3 regions of the Arthrobacter sp. BPSS-3 genome follow, and region 1 is predicted to be linked to each of the others. Evidence: riboswitches for the same ligand, from Rfam matches in the RefSeq annotation. Region 1 holds a riboswitch; each other region holds the start of a gene.
What was found. A riboswitch is a leader RNA that binds a small molecule or an ion and turns the genes downstream of it on or off. The one in region 1 is predicted to bind S-adenosylmethionine.

Region 1 (3,183 bases):
CCCCCGGCGGCTCGGCATTCCGGAAGCTCGGGTTCGATTTCGCACGCCCCGGAAAGGACCTGTTGCAGGGTGTGGGCCTGTTCCTGCTGATCGGCATCCCGTCGCTGGGCCTCTATGCCGCCGGCCGGGCCCTGGGCATCACGACGGCGATCATCCCGAGCGCGCTGGGCACCTACTGGTGGACCGTGCCCGTCCTGGTCCTCTCCGCCATCCGGCACGGGATCGTCGAGGAGGTGATCGTGGTGGGGTACCTGCTGGACCGGTTCGGCAAACTCGGGTGGCGGCTGCCGGCGGCCATCGCCGCGAGCTCCATCCTGCGCGGCAGCTACCACCTGTACCAGGGGTTCGGGCCGTTCATCGGCAACGCCATCATGGGCGTCATCTTCGCCCTGGTCTACACCCGGACCCGGCGGGTGATGCCGCTGGTGATCGCGCACGCGCTGCTGGACATCGTGGCGTTCGTGGGCTTCAGCCTGTTCGGCAAGGCGGTCGGCCTGGGCTGAGGCGTCCTGCGATTCCTGCGGTGCCGTGACCTGCGGTGCCCTGTCCCGCACGACGAGGCGGGGAGCGGCTTAAAGAGTTTCGGCCCCCGGCGGCGGGTGGCGTCATTGACACCCGCGGCCGGCGGCCGAAGTTGTGGCGGGCCGAAGCCCTAGATGGTGACGGCGCCGGAGGCGGTCTCGAAGGTGACCGAGAGGATGCCCGGCGTGCCGTGCGGGGCCTGCCAGTTCACGGCCACGTCCTCCAGCGGCTTCTCCACCGGTTCGCCCAGCCACTCGGTGACCCGCTGCGCGGAGCCCGCGATGGTCAGCTCGGACATCTTCACCGAGCTTTCGTAGGCGTTGGACGGGTGCAGGGCCGGGTCGCCCTCCCACTTGAGCATGTACGGGACCTGCGGATCCGCGATGAGGCCCAGGATGCCGATCTGCTTCCAGACCAGTTCGCGGCCATCGGGGAACTTGCGGTTGCCGTTGACCGCGGCGCGGCCCAGGCGTTCCTCGAAGGGTGCCAGGTCGTCGACCTCAACGCACCAGCCCATCCAGCCGCCGCCGGCGGCGGAGCGGGCGCGGACCGCCTGGCCGAACGGTGCCTTGTCCGAGGCCGGGTGGTCCAGGACCTCCACGACCTCCAGGTACTTGTGCCCGGCGAGCGGGATGATCATGTTGCGGGTGCCAAAACGGGGGTGCACGCCGCCCTTGACGGCCTCGACCCCGAGGGCCGTGGCGATACGGTCGGTGGTGGCCGCGAGGCCATCCTTTTCACAGGCGTAAGAGACGTGATCCATGCGCATGCCCTCATCTTGGCACTTTGTGATGGACCTCTCAGCTTAGGCTGTCCTAACCTCGCAGGGACCATCCGGCGGGCCCCCGTGCCGCCCAGCGCGGCCGCGGAAATCCGCCGGAGAAGCCGTCCCGGGGACCGGTTTCTTCATCTTTGTCACAAAGCTATCCGGACCGGTTTCCGGCTTCCTACACTGGGAGCAGGTCATGAGTGCCAGCGCCAAGCCCCGGCTCGCTGGCCGGCAACCCTCCTTGCGCGGTGGGGTGCCCCGGGTGAAGACCTGGCCCTCCGGCGACCGCCGGCGGGGCAAGCGCGGCGCCAGGGCCGTGACGATATTCCGGGACCTGCCAGCGGCGCAGGACCCGGGAGGCGGTGCCGTCCTGAGCCCAGTCACAGGAGACACCATGTCCAACGCCTGGTCCTTTGAAACCCGTCAGATCCACGCCGGCCAGCAGCCGGACGCCGCCACCGGCGCCCGCTCGCTGCCGATCTACCAGACGACGTCGTTCGTCTTCCCGAGCGCCGAGAGCGCCGCGAACCGGTTCGCCCTGGCCGAGCTCGCCCCCATCTACACCCGAATCGGCAACCCCACCCAGGACGCGGTCGAACAGCGCATCGCCAGCCTGGAGGGCGGCCTCGGCGCGCTGCTGCTCAGTTCCGGGCAGGCGGCGGAAACCTTCGCCATCCTCAACATCGCCGAGGCCGGGGACCACGTGGTGGCCAGCCCCAGCCTCTACGGCGGCACCTACAACCTGCTGGCCCACACTCTGAAGAAGTTCGGCATCTCCGTGACCTTCGTGGCGGACCCGGACAACCTGGACCAGTGGCGCGAGGCGGTGCAGCCGAACACCAAGCTCTTCTTTGGCGAGGTGGTCTCCAACCCGCGCCAGGACGTGCTGGACATCGAGGGCATCTCGGAGGTGGCCCACCAGGCAGGGGTGCCGCTGATCGTGGACAACACCCTCGCAACCCCGTACCTGATCCGGCCGCTGGAGTGGGGCGCGGACATCGTGGTGCACTCGGCCACGAAGTACCTGGGCGGCCACGGCTCGGCGATCGCCGGTGTGATCGTGGACTCCGGAAAGTTCGACTTCGGCGCGGACCCGGAGCGGTACCCCGGCTTCAACACCCCCGACCCCAGCTACAACGGCCTGGTCTACGCCCGGGACCTCGGCGCGGACGGCGCACTGGGGGCCAACCTCTCCTACATCCTCAAGGCCCGGGTCCAGCTGCTGCGCGACCTCGGCTCCGCCGTCGCGCCCTTCAACGCCTTCCTGATCGCCCAGGGCATCGAGACGCTGAGCCTGCGGGTGGAGCGGCACGTCGCCAACGCCACCCGGGTGGCCGAATGGCTGGAGGGCCGGGAGGACGTCGAATCGGTCGCCTACGCGGGGCTGCCCTCGAGTCCCTGGTACGAGCGCGGCCGGAAATACGGTCCGCGCGGCACGGGCGCCGTCGTCTCCTTCGTCATCGCCGGGGGAGTGGAGGCCGGCAAACGCTTCGTCGACGCCCTGGAGCTGCACTCGCACGTGGCGAACATCGGCGACGTGCGCTCGCTGGTGATCCACCCGGCGTCGACCACGCACAGCCAGCTCAGCCCGGAGCAGCAGGCGGTGGCGGGCGTCCACCCGGGCCTGGTCCGGCTCTCGGTGGGCCTGGAGCACATCGACGACATCCTGGCGGACCTCGACGCCGGCTTCCGCGCCGCGAAGGCCGGCTAGGCCCGGGACCCTCGCCGGATTTCCCCACCTTTGCGGGCCCGACGGCGGCCGGCGCGGCGTGTCCGCGGCGACCCGCCGGCCTTGGCCTTCAAAGGTGGGGAAACGGGGCGGCGGGGCGGGCGGCTGTCACATGGAAGTCACAATCTTCGCCAGGACGCCGCCCTGTTTCGTACACTCGGTG
Region 2 (3,183 bases), on a different contig from region 1:
GTGCGGACCACGGTCGGCGGGGACGTGCCCGACGCCGGCACCGCTACCGGGCCGCTTCCGGCGCTGGCGCCCGTCCGCCGCTTCTAGGCGGTACGTTCCAGGCCGCCGCCGGGGATTACTGGATCTGCGCCAGCGCCTGACAGAGGTCCCGGATCAGGTCCTCCGGGTCCTCCAGCCCGACGGAGAGCCGCACCACGCCGTCGCTCAACCCGATAGCGGCCCGTCCCTCCGGACCCATGGCCCGGTGCGTGGTGGTGGCCGGGTGCGTGATCAGAGACTTCGAGTCGCCAAGGTTGTTGGAGATGTCGATGATCCGCAGGCCGTCCAGCAGCGCGAAAGCGGCGTCCTTGGCGGACCGGCCGGCCGGGGGCGCCAGCTCGAAGGTCAGCACGGTCCCGCCGGACTTCATTTGCTTGGCGGCCAGCTCGTGCTGCGGGTGGGAGGCCAGGAGCGGGTACTTCACCCAGGTCACGGCCTGCTGCGCCTCGAGCCACTCTGCCAGCCGCAACGCCGAGGCGGAGGCGTGGTTGACCCGCAGCGACATGGTTTCCAGGCCCTTGGTCAGCACCCAGGCGTTGAAGGCGGACAGCGCGGGTCCGGTGTGGCGCATCAGTTGCCGGACCGGGCCCTCGATGAACTCCTTGCTGCCCAGGATCGCGCCGCCCAGCACCCGGCCCTGGCCGTCAATGTGCTTTGTGCCGGAGTAGACCACCACGTCCGCGCCGAAGTCCGTGCAGCGCTGCAGCAGCGGGGTGGCGAAGACGTTGTCCACCACCACGGTGGCGCCGGCGGCGTGCGCCAGCCCGCTCACGGCGGCGATGTCCACGATCTCCTGCATCGGGTTCGACGGCGACTCGAAGAACACGGCGGTGGCCGGCGTCGAGAGCGCGTCACGCCACTGGTCGAGGTCCGGGCCGTCGACGAAGACGGTCTCCACGCCCCAGCGCGGCAGGATCTCGTTCAGGATCACGAAGCAGGACCCGAACAGTGACCGGGCGGCGACCACCCGGTCACCGGCCCCAAGCAGCGCGCCGAGAGCGGTGAACACCGCGGACATGCCCGACGCCGTCGCGAAGCACGCCTCGGTGCCTTCGAGCAGGCGGAGCCGCTCCTGGAAGGTGGCCACCGAGGGGTTGCCGTAGCGGGAGTAGACGAACCGCTCGTCCTCTCCGGTGAAGGCCCGCTCCGCGGCGGCGGCGGATTCGTAGACGAAGCCGGAGTTGAGGAAGATCGGCTCGGTTGTTTCCTGGAAGCCGGTCCGGTCCAAGCCGCCACGGACGGCCTGGGTGTCCGGGCTCCAGTCCGCGGCCTCGGGATTGAAACTCATGCGGTGCGGGTCCCGTCGGTCGGCAGGCCCACGTTCTTCCAGCCGTTGACGCGGCGGACGCCGGCCTCATCCGGCTGGCCCTCGAAGCCGTCCAGCACGTTGTAGACGGTGAATCCCGCTGCCGCCGCGGCCCCTGCCGCCGCGACGGAGCGGGCCCCGGACCGGCAGAGGAAGAGCAGCTCGGCGTCGGCCGGGACGCGCTGCCGGAGCTCGTCCAGGAAGCCCTCGTTCGGCACGCCGCCGGCCCGGGTCCACTCGATGAACACCGGCTCCGCGGCCGCCCCGCCGGTCAACGGGACGCCGATCTGGGCCCACTCGGCCCGGGTGCGGACGTCCACCAGCACCGCGCCGGACTGCAGCCGTTCCCAGGCCGCCTGCGGGGTCAGGTCCGCGGCGTAGCTCATGCCCTCGCCTGCCCTTCGGATTCCAGACGGTCGGATTCCAGGCCGTCGAACTCCAGACCGTCGACGGCGCGGGCCACCGCGGCGTCCGCCTCCGCGGCGTCCGCCTCCGCGACGGCGGCCGGCAGCACCAGTGCCTGCGCCACGATCACCGATGTGCCGTTGAACGTTGCGGCCGGGCTGCCGTGCAGCACATACCCCTCGGCAAGGGCGGCCGAGATCCGCTCGCAGAAGCTGCGGTCGTCGGGGCCGGTCAGCAGCCGGTAGGCCAGCCGCTCCGCGGGCGCTGCGGCCTGCGCGGGAGGGTTGGCCGGGGTGCCGGCTCCGGGGGTGGGGACTGGGGGCGGGGTCGCGTCGGACACGACAAACTCCTTACGTTCACGCTTGCAGCTCGAATGGTCGATTGCCGAGTAGTCACCTGAGGCACCCCGCCGCAAAAGGAGGGTTGCCGACCGGCCAGTCAGGGCTTTGCACCGGTTCTCATTACTCTGCAAAAAACCTAACACCCCGGGGCCCGCGCCCGCGCGTCGGCCCCGTCATGTTCGGTCACGGGAGGCCGTCCGCCGTAGGCCGACCGAGTATCGCGCCCGTCGTGATCGAGTACAAAAAGCCGGTTCCGTCCGCGGTGGCCGAATGCTTTTCGGGTATTGCCTACTCGGGTTTTCCGATAGGGGCGTCACGTTTACTGAAGTGGCAGTCCAAGGTCTCAGCTGGGTCTCCACATACCGCATACGCCTTTTCAGCACCCGCTGCGCGGCCGCTTCCGGCCGTTTGCGCAGTGCCGCTGGCGCATGGGTTTTGACGTCTCCGCCGGGATACCGCGGACCGGTTCTTTGACAAGCAATCCTTCCCTCCAGAACCCGGCAGCCTCTGCCGGGCGGGTTGCAGATCCATCATTTTGTCCGGCGCAGCACTGGGGGCGGCCGGCACCTCGAAGAAGAACTGGAAAGATTCATGGTCTCGATTTACGTCTTGATAATCGTCTTGCTGATTGCGCTGCTGGTCGCAGCGGCGGTGGGGAAATCCTGGTTCCACCGCCGCCTGCGCCGTCCCGAACTTCTGCGCCGGATTTCCCTCGCCACCGGCGCGGTGCTGCTGCTGGCCAACGTCGCCGCCTTTGCCCTGGACGCCTCCGAGTTCTGGCAGACCGCTGACCTGACCGCCACCCTGGGCGGACTCACCGCCCTCGCCATCGCGCTGACCGCCCTGCGCACCGGTGGAAGCCCGGCCCGGCAGCCCCGCCGGGTGCTGGCCATCGGCGCCCACCCGGATGACCTGGAGCTGGCCTGCGGCGGAACGCTCGCCAAGTTCGTCGACTCCGGCCACGAGGTGCAGGGGCTGGTGATGAGCGACGGCAAGCGCGGCGGCAACGCCTTGGAGCGGTCGCTGGACGCCCAGCGCGGCGCCACGTTCATGGGCCTGACCGGCATGATCCATCACAACTTCACGGACACC
Region 3 (3,183 bases), on a different contig from region 1:
CCGCCCATGATGTGGCTGGTGGTGTTCATGACGAACGCGCTGAGGAGCAGGCGGGGGCGGGGTCCGTCGAAGCGGGGGCTGGCTGGTGAAGTCATGGTTCTGCTTTCCGAAGTGGGGCGCCGGGGCCGCGGTCAGAGGCGCTTGTCGAGGCGGCGGGCCAGGCGGGAGCCGCCGAACTGGACGAGGGTGACCAGCAGGATCATCAGGATGATCGCGGTGATCATCAGCGGGGTTTCGTAGCGGTAGTAGCCGTAGCGGATGGCGAAGTCGCCGATCCCGCCGCCACCCACCAAGCCCGCCATCGCCGAGTAGGAGATGAAGCTGACGGTCATGATGGTGATGGAGCTGACCAGTCCCGGCCGGGCCTCCACCAGCAGCACGTCCCGGACGATCTGGGACCGGCTGGCTCCCATCGAACGGGCGGCCTCCACCACCCCGCTGCCGAGCTGGCTGAGGTTCTGCTCCACGAAGCGGGCGAAGTACGGGATGGCGTTGATGGTCAGCGGGACGATCACCGCGGCCGTGCCGATGGTGGTGCCCACGATGAAGCGGGTCACCGGGATGATGGCGATCAGCAGGATCAGGAACGGGAAGGACCGGACCAGGTTGACCAGGCCGTCCAGGACCCGGTGGAGCCGGGGCCGGTGCCGCAGTCCGCCGGGGCCGATCGTGTAGAGCCAGACGCCCAGCGGCGTGCCGATCAGGACGGCGAGCGGTATTGCGACCAGCAGCATGGCCAGGGTCTGGCCCATGGCGGCGCCGATTTCGGGCAGGACCGAGAGGATGCGCTCAAGCATGGATCAGGCCTTTCGGGGCGGGGCCGGCCGGGGCGGCTGCCCGGTGGGGCCGGTTCAGCTCGATGGCGTCGGAGACCAGGTACCGCCCGATCGAGGTGGCGGGGTGGAAGCCGGGGCGTTCGAGCTCGGCCAGGTCGAATTGCTCGACGATCCGGCCGTCCTCCATGACCGCGACGTTGTCCGCGATGGCCTTGATGACGTTCATTTCGTGCGTGACCACCACGATCGTGATGCCGAATTCGGCGTTGACGTCCGCGAGGTACTGCAGCACGGAGGCGGTGGTCCGGGGGTCCACGGCCGACGTCGGTTCGTCGCAGAGCAGGACCTTCGGCTCCGTGGCCAGCGCCCGGGCGATGGCCACCCGCTGCTTCTGGCCGCCGGAGAGCTTCGCGGGGTAGCTGGCGGCCTTGTCCGCGAGGTCCACGATGGCCAGGGCGTCGGCCGCCCGGCGCCGGCGTTCGGCCTTCCCCACCCCGGCGAACTTCAGTGAGAGCTCCACGTTCTCCTGCGCGGTGAGGTTGTTGAGCAGGTTGAAGTGCTGGAAGATCATGCCGATGCCGTGCCGGCTGCTGCGCAGTTCCGGCTCGCTCAGGGCGGTCAGGTCCACGCCGTCGACCAGGACCCGGCCCGAGGTGGGGCGTTCGAGCAGGTTGATGTTGCGCAGCAGCGTGGATTTGCCGGCGCCGGAGAACCCGATGATGCCCTGGATCCGGCCGCGCTCCACGGTGAGGGTGACGTCGTCGACGGCGGTGAACCGGCCGTCCTTCGACCGGAACGAGGTGCTGACGTTCTGGATCTCGATCACAGCGGACCGCCCGCGATCCGGGCCGGCGCTGCCGTCGTTGTGGTGTTCATGATTCCTCCGGGGCTCGCCCGAGGAAAGCCTCGTCCCCCGGCGCCGGGGCAGCACAAAGCGCGGCCTCTCAGGTCCGTGGAACAGTGGTTCTCCATCGGTCCTGGCGGTAGCACCGTCCTCATCGAGGGGGTTGCTGCGGCGTCACGGAGCCAGGTCTCTCAGCCGCTCGGGATGGTTACCCCACGAATCTGGCACACGCCCGGCCGGTGTGAAAGCGGCGCGTCACACGCCGTAAAGCTCCCATCAGTCCCGGTCAGAGGCCCAGGAGCGGCGCTTCTCGTGCCGGGCAGGCGTTCATGACGACGTCCAGCCCGGCGGCCTTGGCCCGTTCCGCCGCGGCCTCGTCGATGACGCCCAGCTGCAGCCAGACGGCGCCGGCGCCGGCGGCAATCGCCTGGTCCACCACGTCGCCGACGCGGCCGGAGTTCACGAAGCAATCCACGACGTCGATGGGCCGTTTCTCCGCCGGGATTTCCCCCAGCGAGCGGTAGCCGGCCTCCCCGTGGACGTCGTCGCCGGGCAGGTTGACCGGGATGATGTCCATGCCCAGGCGGTCGCGGATGAACAGCGACGTGTCGTAGGCCGCACGCCATTGGTTGGTGCTCAGGCCCACGATGGCCCATCGGCCCCTGGTGCGCAGGAGGCGTTCGACGACGGCGGGATCGTTCACGTGGCTCATGCGGCCAGCCTACGTCCGCCGGCAGCGGCCCCGCAGTAGGGAATCCCACCCCGGGCACTGCGCCGAATTTCTGATCGGGCCAGACACCTCACGTCCGCAGGTTTCCGAATATTACGCGCCCATTTGGCGAAAATCCGCCGTTCGGTTTTAGTAGACAATGACCATCCCGAGCGGCCGAGAGACCTGGATCGATGACGCCGCAGCAACCCTGGTCGACGGACCTCCACCCCGGAGCCCGCCGATAACGAGGACGCACGCCGAGGGAAAGGTCCGGACTGACTACCCGGGCCAAAGGCTGCTTCCGTAGGGTGCTACTGCCAGGACCGATGGAGTAACCCTATGACTGCTGTCCTGCACCCGCCCCAGCCCCGGGCCGACGCCCGGCCCGGCTCCGGCACCCCCGCCCTCCCGGTCTCCTTCCGCGGCCTGGGCCGCGCGTTCGGGACCGGCCCCGCCGCGCACACCGTCCTCCGGGACGTCAGCTTCGACGTCGTCCCCGGCGAGGTGCTGGCCATCCTGGGCGCCTCCGGCTGCGGCAAGTCCACCCTGCTCCGGGCCGCCGCCGGGCTCGACGCCGCCACCTCCGGCAGCGTCGCCATCCACGGCGAGCCGGTACGCGGCGTCGACGACCGCTGCGCCTTCGCGTTCCAGGAGCCGCGGCTGCTGCCCTGGCACACGCTCCAGGCGAACATCGCCATCGGGCTGCCCGCCGGCGTCAGCGCCCGCGACGGCAAGGCCAAAGTGGCCCGCCTGCTGGAACTCGTGGGACTGCAGGACTTCGCCAAACACCGCCCCCGGGAGGTCTCCGGCGGCATGGCCCAGCGCGCGTCGCTGGCCCGGGCCCTGGCCCG

Region 2: it holds a riboswitch for S-adenosylmethionine, as region 1 does, so the genes downstream of both, ACFVY3_RS14685 (DUF1737 domain-containing protein) here and ACFVY3_RS08305 (bifunctional o-acetylhomoserine/o-acetylserine sulfhydrylase) in region 1, are expected to answer to the same signal.
Region 3: it holds a riboswitch for S-adenosylmethionine, as region 1 does, so the genes downstream of both, ACFVY3_RS10655 (methionine ABC transporter ATP-binding protein) here and ACFVY3_RS08305 (bifunctional o-acetylhomoserine/o-acetylserine sulfhydrylase) in region 1, are expected to answer to the same signal.

The regions. Positions count from the first base shown of each region.
Region 1 is NZ_JBIMMV010000004.1:188,559-191,741, forward strand. It holds gene ACFVY3_RS08295 (CPBP family intramembrane glutamic endopeptidase) at 1-503, shown strand, start outside; gene ACFVY3_RS08300 (VOC family protein) at 653-1,291, opposite strand; SAM riboswitch class IV at 1,484-1,600, shown strand; gene ACFVY3_RS08305 (bifunctional o-acetylhomoserine/o-acetylserine sulfhydrylase) at 1,686-3,002, shown strand.
Region 2 is NZ_JBIMMV010000009.1:156,837-160,019, reverse strand. It holds gene ACFVY3_RS14700 (glutamate--cysteine ligase) at 1-87, shown strand, start outside; gene ACFVY3_RS14695 (O-succinylhomoserine sulfhydrylase) at 116-1,327, opposite strand; gene ACFVY3_RS14690 (rhodanese-like domain-containing protein) at 1,324-1,731, opposite strand; gene ACFVY3_RS14685 (DUF1737 domain-containing protein) at 1,728-2,000, opposite strand; SAM riboswitch class IV at 2,104-2,216, opposite strand; gene ACFVY3_RS14680 (PIG-L deacetylase family protein) at 2,683-3,183, shown strand, end outside.
Region 3 is NZ_JBIMMV010000006.1:29,285-32,467, reverse strand. It holds gene ACFVY3_RS10665 (NtaA/DmoA family FMN-dependent monooxygenase) at 1-95, opposite strand, end outside; gene ACFVY3_RS10660 (methionine ABC transporter permease) at 132-797, opposite strand; gene ACFVY3_RS10655 (methionine ABC transporter ATP-binding protein) at 790-1,602, opposite strand; SAM riboswitch class I at 1,742-1,831, opposite strand; gene ACFVY3_RS10650 (CoA-binding protein) at 1,907-2,332, opposite strand; gene ACFVY3_RS10645 (ABC transporter ATP-binding protein) at 2,672-3,183, shown strand, end outside.